DNA from 2 places in the Staphylococcus sp. GW823-FHT05F06 genome. Region 1 is predicted to be linked to the other one. Evidence: predicted binding sites of a transcription regulator. Region 1 holds the regulator's gene; the other holds the start of a gene.
What was found. The regulator LexA, encoded in region 1, represses DNA repair genes until DNA is damaged. The targets are predictions, from matches to a motif close to CGAACATATGTTCG.

Region 1 (4,447 bases):
TTGATTTAAATATTTCGTATACATCTTCAGGAACATTAAAACGTTTTTCAGGATCTAATCCATATTCTTTAAATGTAAGTGCACGTTCTTCTTCACCAAGTGGGGCACCATGAACTCCATTTGAACCAGCTTTATTAGGAGAACCAAAACCGATAATAGTTTTAACTTCGATAATAGTAGGTCCTTGTTGTGATTTAGCTTGAGTGATTGCATTATCAATCTCATCTAAATCGTTACCATTTTCAACTAGAATATAGTTCCAACCATAGGCTTCGAAACGCTGTTTTGTATCTTCAGAAAATGATTTATCTAAATCTCCATCTAAAGATATATCATTTGAATCATAAAGGACAATTAATTTATCTAACTGATTATGACCTGCAAAAGATGCAGCTTCATGTGAGATACCTTCCATTAAGTCACCATCTGACGCTAATACATAAGTGTAATGATTAACTATATCAAATTGGTCCTTATTAAATTTACCTGCTAAATGACTTTCTGCTAACGCCATCCCTACAGACATGGCAAAACCTTGACCTAATGGACCAGTAGTAACTTCTACGCCATCAGTATGTCTATATTCTGGATGTCCAGGCGTCTTCGAACCCCATTGTCTAAATTGTTTAAGTTCTTCAAGTTCTAAACTACCAGAGACATGTAATAAGCTATACAATAAAGCCGAACCATGACCTGCTGATAGAATAAATCTATCTCTATTAAAAAAATCTTTAGATTGAGGGTTAAAATTAAGGTGGCGCGTCCATAAAGTATACGCCATAGGTGCTGCTCCCATAGGTAATCCAGGGTGTCCTGAATTTGCTTTTTCGATTGCATCAATGCTTAAAGCACGTATCGTATCTATAGCTAATTGATCTTTTTCATTAAACATCGTTGTGTCTTCCCTTCTACAATTAATATCTATTTTTAATTATAACTTATTTTATTTTAAAATGATAAAGAAAAATCAGATAAATTAGATCTAAGGATATAACTGGATTCAAACTATATACGTAGTTTAACTCCCTAAAAGTTAATTAAAAATAAATTATTTCTAAGTAAATCATCAATGACTACGAAAATTTTCAACTTATATATCAATGATGGGTCGAGCTCTATTGTTTTATTTATTGTGTTTCTCTTCTTGTATCTTTTTTAACTTTTCAGGTGTCACATCATTTCCTTCAGGGTCAATGACCTTAGTATTTTCTATCTGTTGCTTAAACCCTTTTCTAAATTCTTCTAAATACTGTCTTCTTAATTTAGTCTGTTCTTTAGCCTCTTCATTGGTTAAGCCATGTTCTTTCTTTTTTCTGGCTAATTCATTTATTCTATCAATATTTAAATTTTCTTTACTCATTTGAAACCTCTTTCTTAATGCATTAAATTTTATTATTGCTATCATAATAATTAACAAATATTCTGTTAGTTTTAATAATACTTATTACTTGAGTAGAATATATCAAAAAAATAAGCATAACCAAATTGTTACGCTCATTTTACAGTAGATAATATGAAAGTTAATTAACTAATGCGAACACAGACTGATCATTCTGTTCGCTATTTTGTTTGTCTTTATAGTTTTGAGTAGTTCCTTGTTGATTATGTTGATGAATCTTGTGGTCAGTCATTTCGTACGTTTGTTCTGATTGAGCACCTTGGTTAACGCTTAAAAAGAAAGTTGAAAAAATAATACAAGATACTATTACTATTGTCATATATGTTAAAAATTTATATTTGTATTTTAAAATCATCCAATATCACTCCTAGAACATTTGTTTGTATAAGTAATTTATCAGAACATAAATTCTGTGTCAACAACATTACGAACAAATGTTTGTTAGAAAATGTAATTAATGATATAATAATCTCAAACAACAATAAGGAGTGCCTATTTATGAGAGAACTCACTAAGCGACAAAGTGAAATATATGATTATATTAAGAAAATTGTTCAAACAAAAGGTTATCCACCAAGTGTTCGAGAAATTGGCGAAGCTGTCGGTTTAGCTTCAAGTTCTACAGTACATGGACATTTATCTAGATTAGAAGAAAAAGGATATATAAGAAGAGATCCTACTAAACCTAGAGCTATCGAGATAGTTAGTGAACAATTAGATGAGGTAAATGTAGAGGAAACAATACATGTTCCGGTTATCGGTAAAGTTACAGCCGGCGTTCCAATTACAGCTGTAGAAAATATAGAAGAATATTTTCCACTACCAGAGCACTTAACTTCAACACATAACAGCGATATATTTATTTTAAATGTAGTTGGGGAAAGTATGATTGAAGCTGGAATATTAGATGGCGACAAAGTAATTGTACGAAGTCAAACTATTGCTGAAAATGGTGATATTATAGTAGCTATGACTGAAGATGAAGAAGCTACTGTTAAACGCTTCTATAAAGAAAAAAATCGTTATAGACTACAACCTGAAAATAGTACTATGGAGCCTATTTACTTAGATAATGTCATTGTAGTAGGTAAAGTAATAGGATTATATAGAGAAATGTAATAAATTTATAATCAATATCTTATTTTTAAGTGTAGGCCTCCTTATATTTTTTATATGGTTTAAAAAACAAATACCCTAGGACAGCAACTGATGTCCTAGGGTTATTTAATATATTAATTTCGATGCCAGTGTTAGTGTTAAGATAACGCTTTTATCAATTTTTTCACTCTAAACCACACCTGTTGCGAGAGAAAAATTCAATACAACTTCTGACCAACCGATTTTGTTTTTTTTTCTTATCTAATATTTCTTTCACTTTTTCAAGTATATCAGTTTGTTTTTTATTTTTTTGCTTCATATTTATCTACATCCTTACGGACTATATTTACCCATAAGTCATATATATAAACATTTAACTTGTATAATTTTCGGTCCAAAAGGGTTGTCTTCGATCATTGAAATATACACCTACGCCCAAATAATCAAAATGGGTGTTTAAAATATTCTTTCTATGCCCCAATGAATTCATCAAACCTTCATGTGCATAGATACTATTCAATTGTCCATATGCTAAGTTTTCTCCAGCAGCATTAAATTCTATTCCATCTTTTTTTAATCTATCAAAAGGAGAAAGTTTCTTTTGATTTACATGGTCAAAATAATTATGCTTAACCATGTCAACACTATGCTTACGCGCAGTATGAGAAACATCCTTAGAATAATCTAATGTTTTTAAGCCATGCTGTTTTCTTTCAGCATTGACAATGTCAAAATTTTGCAACTCAAAACTCTTTGCAAGTAATTTAGATGGTTTCCCATATTGATATCTTAATCGATTTTCCATTTTCTCACTAACTTGTAATAATGACTTCACACCATTATCTCTGTGCTTATCATAAAATACTGTGGTATAAATATGGTCTTTATGGAAAACATCATATTCATTACTTTTTACATCAAAACCAACTTTCCCTTTTTTTATAACTTGAATCGGGGGCCCATATCTTTCCCTAACAACATCTTTAGGAGTATCATACTTAATTTGAGATTTTGATGAAATAAGATTTTGATTTGTATACAGTGCATTAACATGATTGTTAATATAACTCACCATCAAAAATTGATTATAATCATTTGAATAATATGTGTACCAATTTGTGCCATACACACTCGAAGTCATACGCTTATGTTGTCCCAATTGTGCTTCAACATCTTTTTTAGTCATATTCATCTGTATATTGTTGATTGCAAATTCTTGCTTTTTAGGAATCGCTAATTGAGTATTATCGTCATTTGAATCAGAATCAATCCATCGATTAATTTGATGACGTATATCATTTTGAGCTTTAATCATAAAAGTAGTTTCTTTGACTGGCGTAAAAATAACGATGCAAAGTAAAACTGTAATCAATAAAAGAAATCTTTTAATTGTATTCACCTACTACTTTTTACTAATCTCTATCACCATTAAAGATTGAATTTCTTACTATGACGTAATCAACTGTTCTTAATGACTTCAAGTCCTTTCCTCCTGCATATGAAATTGAACTCTGTAAATCTTGTTCCATTTCAGTAAGGGTATCTTTAAGAGATCCTTTGTGTTCTACAAACATTTTTTTACCTTCAACGTTCTTATGTTCACCTTTTTGATATTCTGAGGCACTACCAAAATATTCTTTATATTTTTTGCCATCTAGCTCGACGGTTTCACCCGGTGATTCCTCGTGGGCAGCAAATAAAGAGCCAATCATTACCATAGTGGCACCAAAACGAATTGATTTGGCTATATCACCGTGGGTTCTTAACCCTCCATCTGCAATAATAGGTTTTCTAGCTGCCTTATTACAAAGATTTAACGCAGAAAGTTGCCAACCTCCTGTACCAAATCCAGTTTTAATTTTAGTAATACATACTCTTCCTGGACCAATACCTACTTTTGTAGCATCTGCACCGGCATTCTCAAGTTCTCTTACTCCTTCAGGCGTCCCA
Region 2 (4,447 bases), on a different contig from region 1:
TCCTGGTCATGGAAATAAAGAAATTAAAAATCGATATTTCGATAAAGGAAAAGTGGGAAATAGCGATAATATATTGGAATTTTACACTGTAGATGGCGATATTAAAATTGAATAAATAATATAAATTATTCGACCCTTTGATTTATCAAGATAGGGTCGAATTTTTAATTAGTATGTGGCAAAAGTTAATGGTGTATCTATTTCGCCTTCAAAGTAATTTATATTCAATTTCTTTCCTTTTAACCAATTAGAAAAATTGATTGAGGTTGGATGACTGTTTTGACCTAATGCCATCCATGCTATTAATGAATTAGGTTCATATAGTGAAGTATGAATTGTACCAGACCAACTTTTAAATAGGTTGCTATAGATTTCGTATTGCGGGTCGTTAAATAATTTGAATGCGATATCTTTGTTTGTAGAAGGAGTTGTTTTATTTATTACACGATTTAAGCGTTCTTTAGATTCTCTTGTATAGTTTCTATTTTCATGGGTAAGCAATTCAAAATGATTTGTGCATATATGTTCATACCTTACATCTATTGATCGAGGTGTAACTTCGACAATGGCATAATTCGAATGTCTATCCATTAGTATATAACTGAATGAACTACGATGCGGTACTTCCTTTAAAAATTTGATTGCTTCAGTTACATTTTTGCAATTTTCAAGTATTAGCCGACCAACCATGTAACATACAAATCCATTTGCAGGCTTTTTACGATGCATAAAATTATATGCCATAACTAAACCATACTCGTTCATACCATCCATTCTACCAGTCACTCTTGAAGTCGGTCCTATTTGAGATAATCCCCCGTCATTAGGTTGAAATAATAAGTATCTACCATCATATGTTGCAGGATGATAATCATAATTTCGGACTAAAAAATCACGACCTTTATATACTGTGCAACCACTGTCCTTTAAATCAGTAAATCGATAATGGCCAAAATTTAAAATCATTTGTTTTGTAGGTAGATTCAATACATCTTGCATACCAATTATTTCTTCCCAAATCTGTGGCGAATAGATTTGAAATATATCATAGGTTTCCTTGACATCAATATCAAAACGTGGAATTCTCTTTCGCCATTCTTTATTTCGATTTTTTAATAAAGGAGTGGTTTGTAACCAAAGAGCAGTCTTTACTCCTAAATCATAGTGAGAACCACGATGAGTCATTATATCAGAACGTACTTTTTGCATTTTATAATCTCTCCTTATATTTTTACTTCAATGTAATATAAAAGTAACTTATTATTAATTGAACTTGATTTACGTAAATCATACAATCTAAATTAAGATAATGACATTATCTCAATAGGAGTGATCATTCTGAATATTGATAATTACAAAGTAATCACTGATAAATTAAAATCTTGGTTGCTAAGTTAATCTGTGTGTACCATGATTAAAGAAATCATTTAATTGTTTCATTTTAAGCATCTTTAGTTGATATATTATCATAATTTATATTCATATTTAGAATAATTACCCGTAAAAAGGGTATATATTTAATGATAAAGTTAAGTATGCTATCATTATGAAATGTAGCTATGCATATTAATTATAGAGGTGAAAACTAATGTGGAACTTTATTAAAGGATTATTCAAATTTGTCTTTAGTTTATTAGCTATTACTACAGTAGTAGTAGGCATCGGTGTAGTTGCCTTTGCTTATATTTTTAAAAAAGACTTTGAAGATATCGAAAGAAAAACGAAAGAAATCGTTTCTGATATCGAAAACAACAATTAATTTATAATAATTTAGGAATAAGCCTGTACATCATTGAGATGTGTAGGCTTATTTTTATTAGTTGATTTTACCAATTATCAGTCAAAATTAATTATTGAATTCTAAAATTAATAATTAAATGATTTCATTCAGAAAGGCTTTAGATAACACTAAGTATGTTGGTGGTTATATAAGTGTAAAATGAGAAATTCATAATAAATTCTCTTGTACTCTTTATATAAAAGAAATATCTATAATATCTAAAAATGAAACTTTATGACGTTCTCTTGAATGAGGAGCAGTACCTTCAATCTCATAATTTATTGAATCAATCCGATGTACAATGAGCTCTATAAAGTTAATATATCCTTCTTCGTAATATTTGATATTGACTGGGCGTGATTGTTGTAGTGCTTCATGTAAATGTATATTTAGTTGCGAAAGTTGGTCGTCTGAAAGCACTGGTCTGCTCACTTTATTTTGATCTATCATATATTGATAAATTGTTTCAAACTGTTCTGGTAAAGTTGCGAATGGTGCCCATTTAACCATACCACGACCGGTAGGAATATTTTTATCTAGCATGTCTCGTGGTATATTACGGTAATCCATTTCATTAAATATATCTTTCATTATTCAATCACCTTAATCCTTATAGTTTCATTATACGAACATTTGTTCTGTTTTTCAATATAAAGTTTTTGGCATTATAATTGTTCGTGATGTTTTAGTATGATCGAAGTAATTTCTAATTTGATTTCGTTATCATAAGTAGTAAGTTAATAAGTAAAATGACTTTTCGTTGTAAATTAAACATACTTAAAGGTAAAATTGAATCAATGATTAATGATTTTATGGAGGTTTTGGTATGACATTAGGTTATATAGGTTCTTATACTAAAAAGAGTGGTAAAGGTATATATCGCTTCAAACTAAATGACGAAACAGGAGTTATTGAAGCGTTAGAAACTGGTTATGAAATTGAAGCGTCAACTTATCTTACTCGTAATGAATCGTTTTTATATGCGATTACTAAAGAAGGTGAAGAATGTGGTGTAGCTAGTTTTAGTATTAAAGAAGATGGACAACTGGAATTAATTAATAAATGTCTAGAATCAAAACAGGGAACTGGTTGTTACATTCAAGTGTCTAGTAATGGTAAATATTTATTTGAAGCGGTTTATGGTGCAGGACTTGCAAGGATTTATAAATTAAATCAAATTACGGGAGCAATAGAGAAATTAATAGAAGAACTTGCGCATGAATTTCCAACTGGCTCACATGAAAGACAAGATTCATCACATGTTCATTTTTTAAATGAAACACCTGATCATAAGTATGTTGTAGCTACTGATTTAGGTACAGATAGAGTTGTAACATACAAATTTGGTGAGGATGGTTTAAAACAATATGCAGTTTCTCAATTCAAAAATTCAGACGGGCCTCGCCACATCGCTTTTAGTAATGATGGACGACACGCGTATATCGTTCACGAGCTATCAAATGAGGTGAGTGTTACAGAATACCAAGACGGTAAGTTCATTGAGCTAGAGAGACATTCAACTATTCCAAGTGACTTTAACGGGGAATCGAAATTAGCAGCAGTGAGACTATCACATGATGGGAAGCACTTATATATAAGTAATAGAGGGCATGATAGTATTGCTATATTTGAAGTTTTAGAAGATGGCAGATCACTGAGAAGTATTGAAATACAACCAAGTTACGATGCCTTTCCAAGAGACTTTAATATAACTGAATCAGATAACTATTTAATTTGCGCACATCAAGAAGGAGAATCAAAAGTTTCAATTTTTGAACGTGATAACATAACTGGTAAACTTTCATTAAAAGATAAAAAAGCTATAGCAAATGAAGGTGTTTGTGTACTACTATAAGATGTCTTTGAATAATAGAAAAGTGATATAAAAAGCCCTTGAGTGATTATGAGATAAAAAAACAAAACTCTGTATATCACTCAAGGGCAAATCATATGGAGATAACTAACACTAGTTCTTGAAGAAGGTTTTAATATATTTAAATTTACCTTTATATGGAGGGAAAAATAAACTCGATTCTAGACGTGTAGATTTAAATGTGTATGATTTCATATGACTAAATGTATCAAAAGAATACTTACCATGATATTGACCTATGCCTGAAGAACCTACACCACCGAAAGGTAAGTTAGGATTAGCTAAATGCATTAACGTATCGTTAATTGCACCGCCCCCAAATGATAATTCTTCAACCACTCTATGTGTCATGTTTTCATCTTCGCTAAAAAGATACAAACTTAGTGGTTTTGATTTACTTTGGATGATTTCAAGTACTTCATCGAAATTATCATAAGTAATAATAGGCAAAATGGGGCCGAATATTTCTTCTTTCATGATTTTATTGTCATTGGTTATGTTATCCAATAAAGTAGGTTCAATATATAAATCTTCTTTAGAACTATTACCTCCAAAAACAACATTATCTTTATGAATTTGAATCAAGTCATTCAACCGATTAAAGTGTTTTTGATTAACAATCCGTCCGAAATCAGGGCTTTTTTCAATATTTTCTCCGTAAAATTCAATAATTGTTTTTTTAAGAGCTTTTATTAAATCATTTTTAACTTTCCGCTGAACTAATATATAATCTGGAGCGACACATGTTTGACCAGCATTAGTAAATTTACCAAAACTAATACGTTCACTCGCTA

Region 2: AC1Q7N_RS06845 (YolD-like family protein) is a predicted target of LexA. The motif match lies at 2,407-2,420, and genes of this name have one in related genera.

What each region holds. Positions count from the first base shown of each region.
Region 1 covers NZ_JBXAHW010000001.1:106,519-110,965, forward strand. The annotation lists gene tkt (transketolase) at 1-892, opposite strand, end outside; gene AC1Q7N_RS00495 (DUF896 domain-containing protein) at 1,124-1,360, opposite strand; gene sosA (DNA damage-induced cell division inhibitor SosA) at 1,521-1,754, opposite strand; gene lexA (transcriptional repressor LexA) at 1,898-2,518, shown strand; gene AC1Q7N_RS00510 (hypothetical protein) at 2,682-2,816, opposite strand; gene AC1Q7N_RS00515 (CAP domain-containing protein) at 2,871-3,896, opposite strand; gene guaC (GMP reductase) at 3,910-4,447, opposite strand, start outside.
Region 2 covers NZ_JBXAHW010000008.1:60,130-64,576, reverse strand. The annotation lists gene AC1Q7N_RS06860 (DUF4097 family beta strand repeat-containing protein) at 1-115, shown strand, start outside; gene AC1Q7N_RS06855 (C45 family autoproteolytic acyltransferase/hydrolase) at 169-1,209, opposite strand; gene AC1Q7N_RS06850 (hypothetical protein) at 1,589-1,759, shown strand; gene AC1Q7N_RS06845 (YolD-like family protein) at 1,973-2,371, opposite strand; gene pglS (6-phosphogluconolactonase) at 2,607-3,635, shown strand; gene AC1Q7N_RS06835 (aldehyde dehydrogenase) at 3,747-4,447, opposite strand, start outside.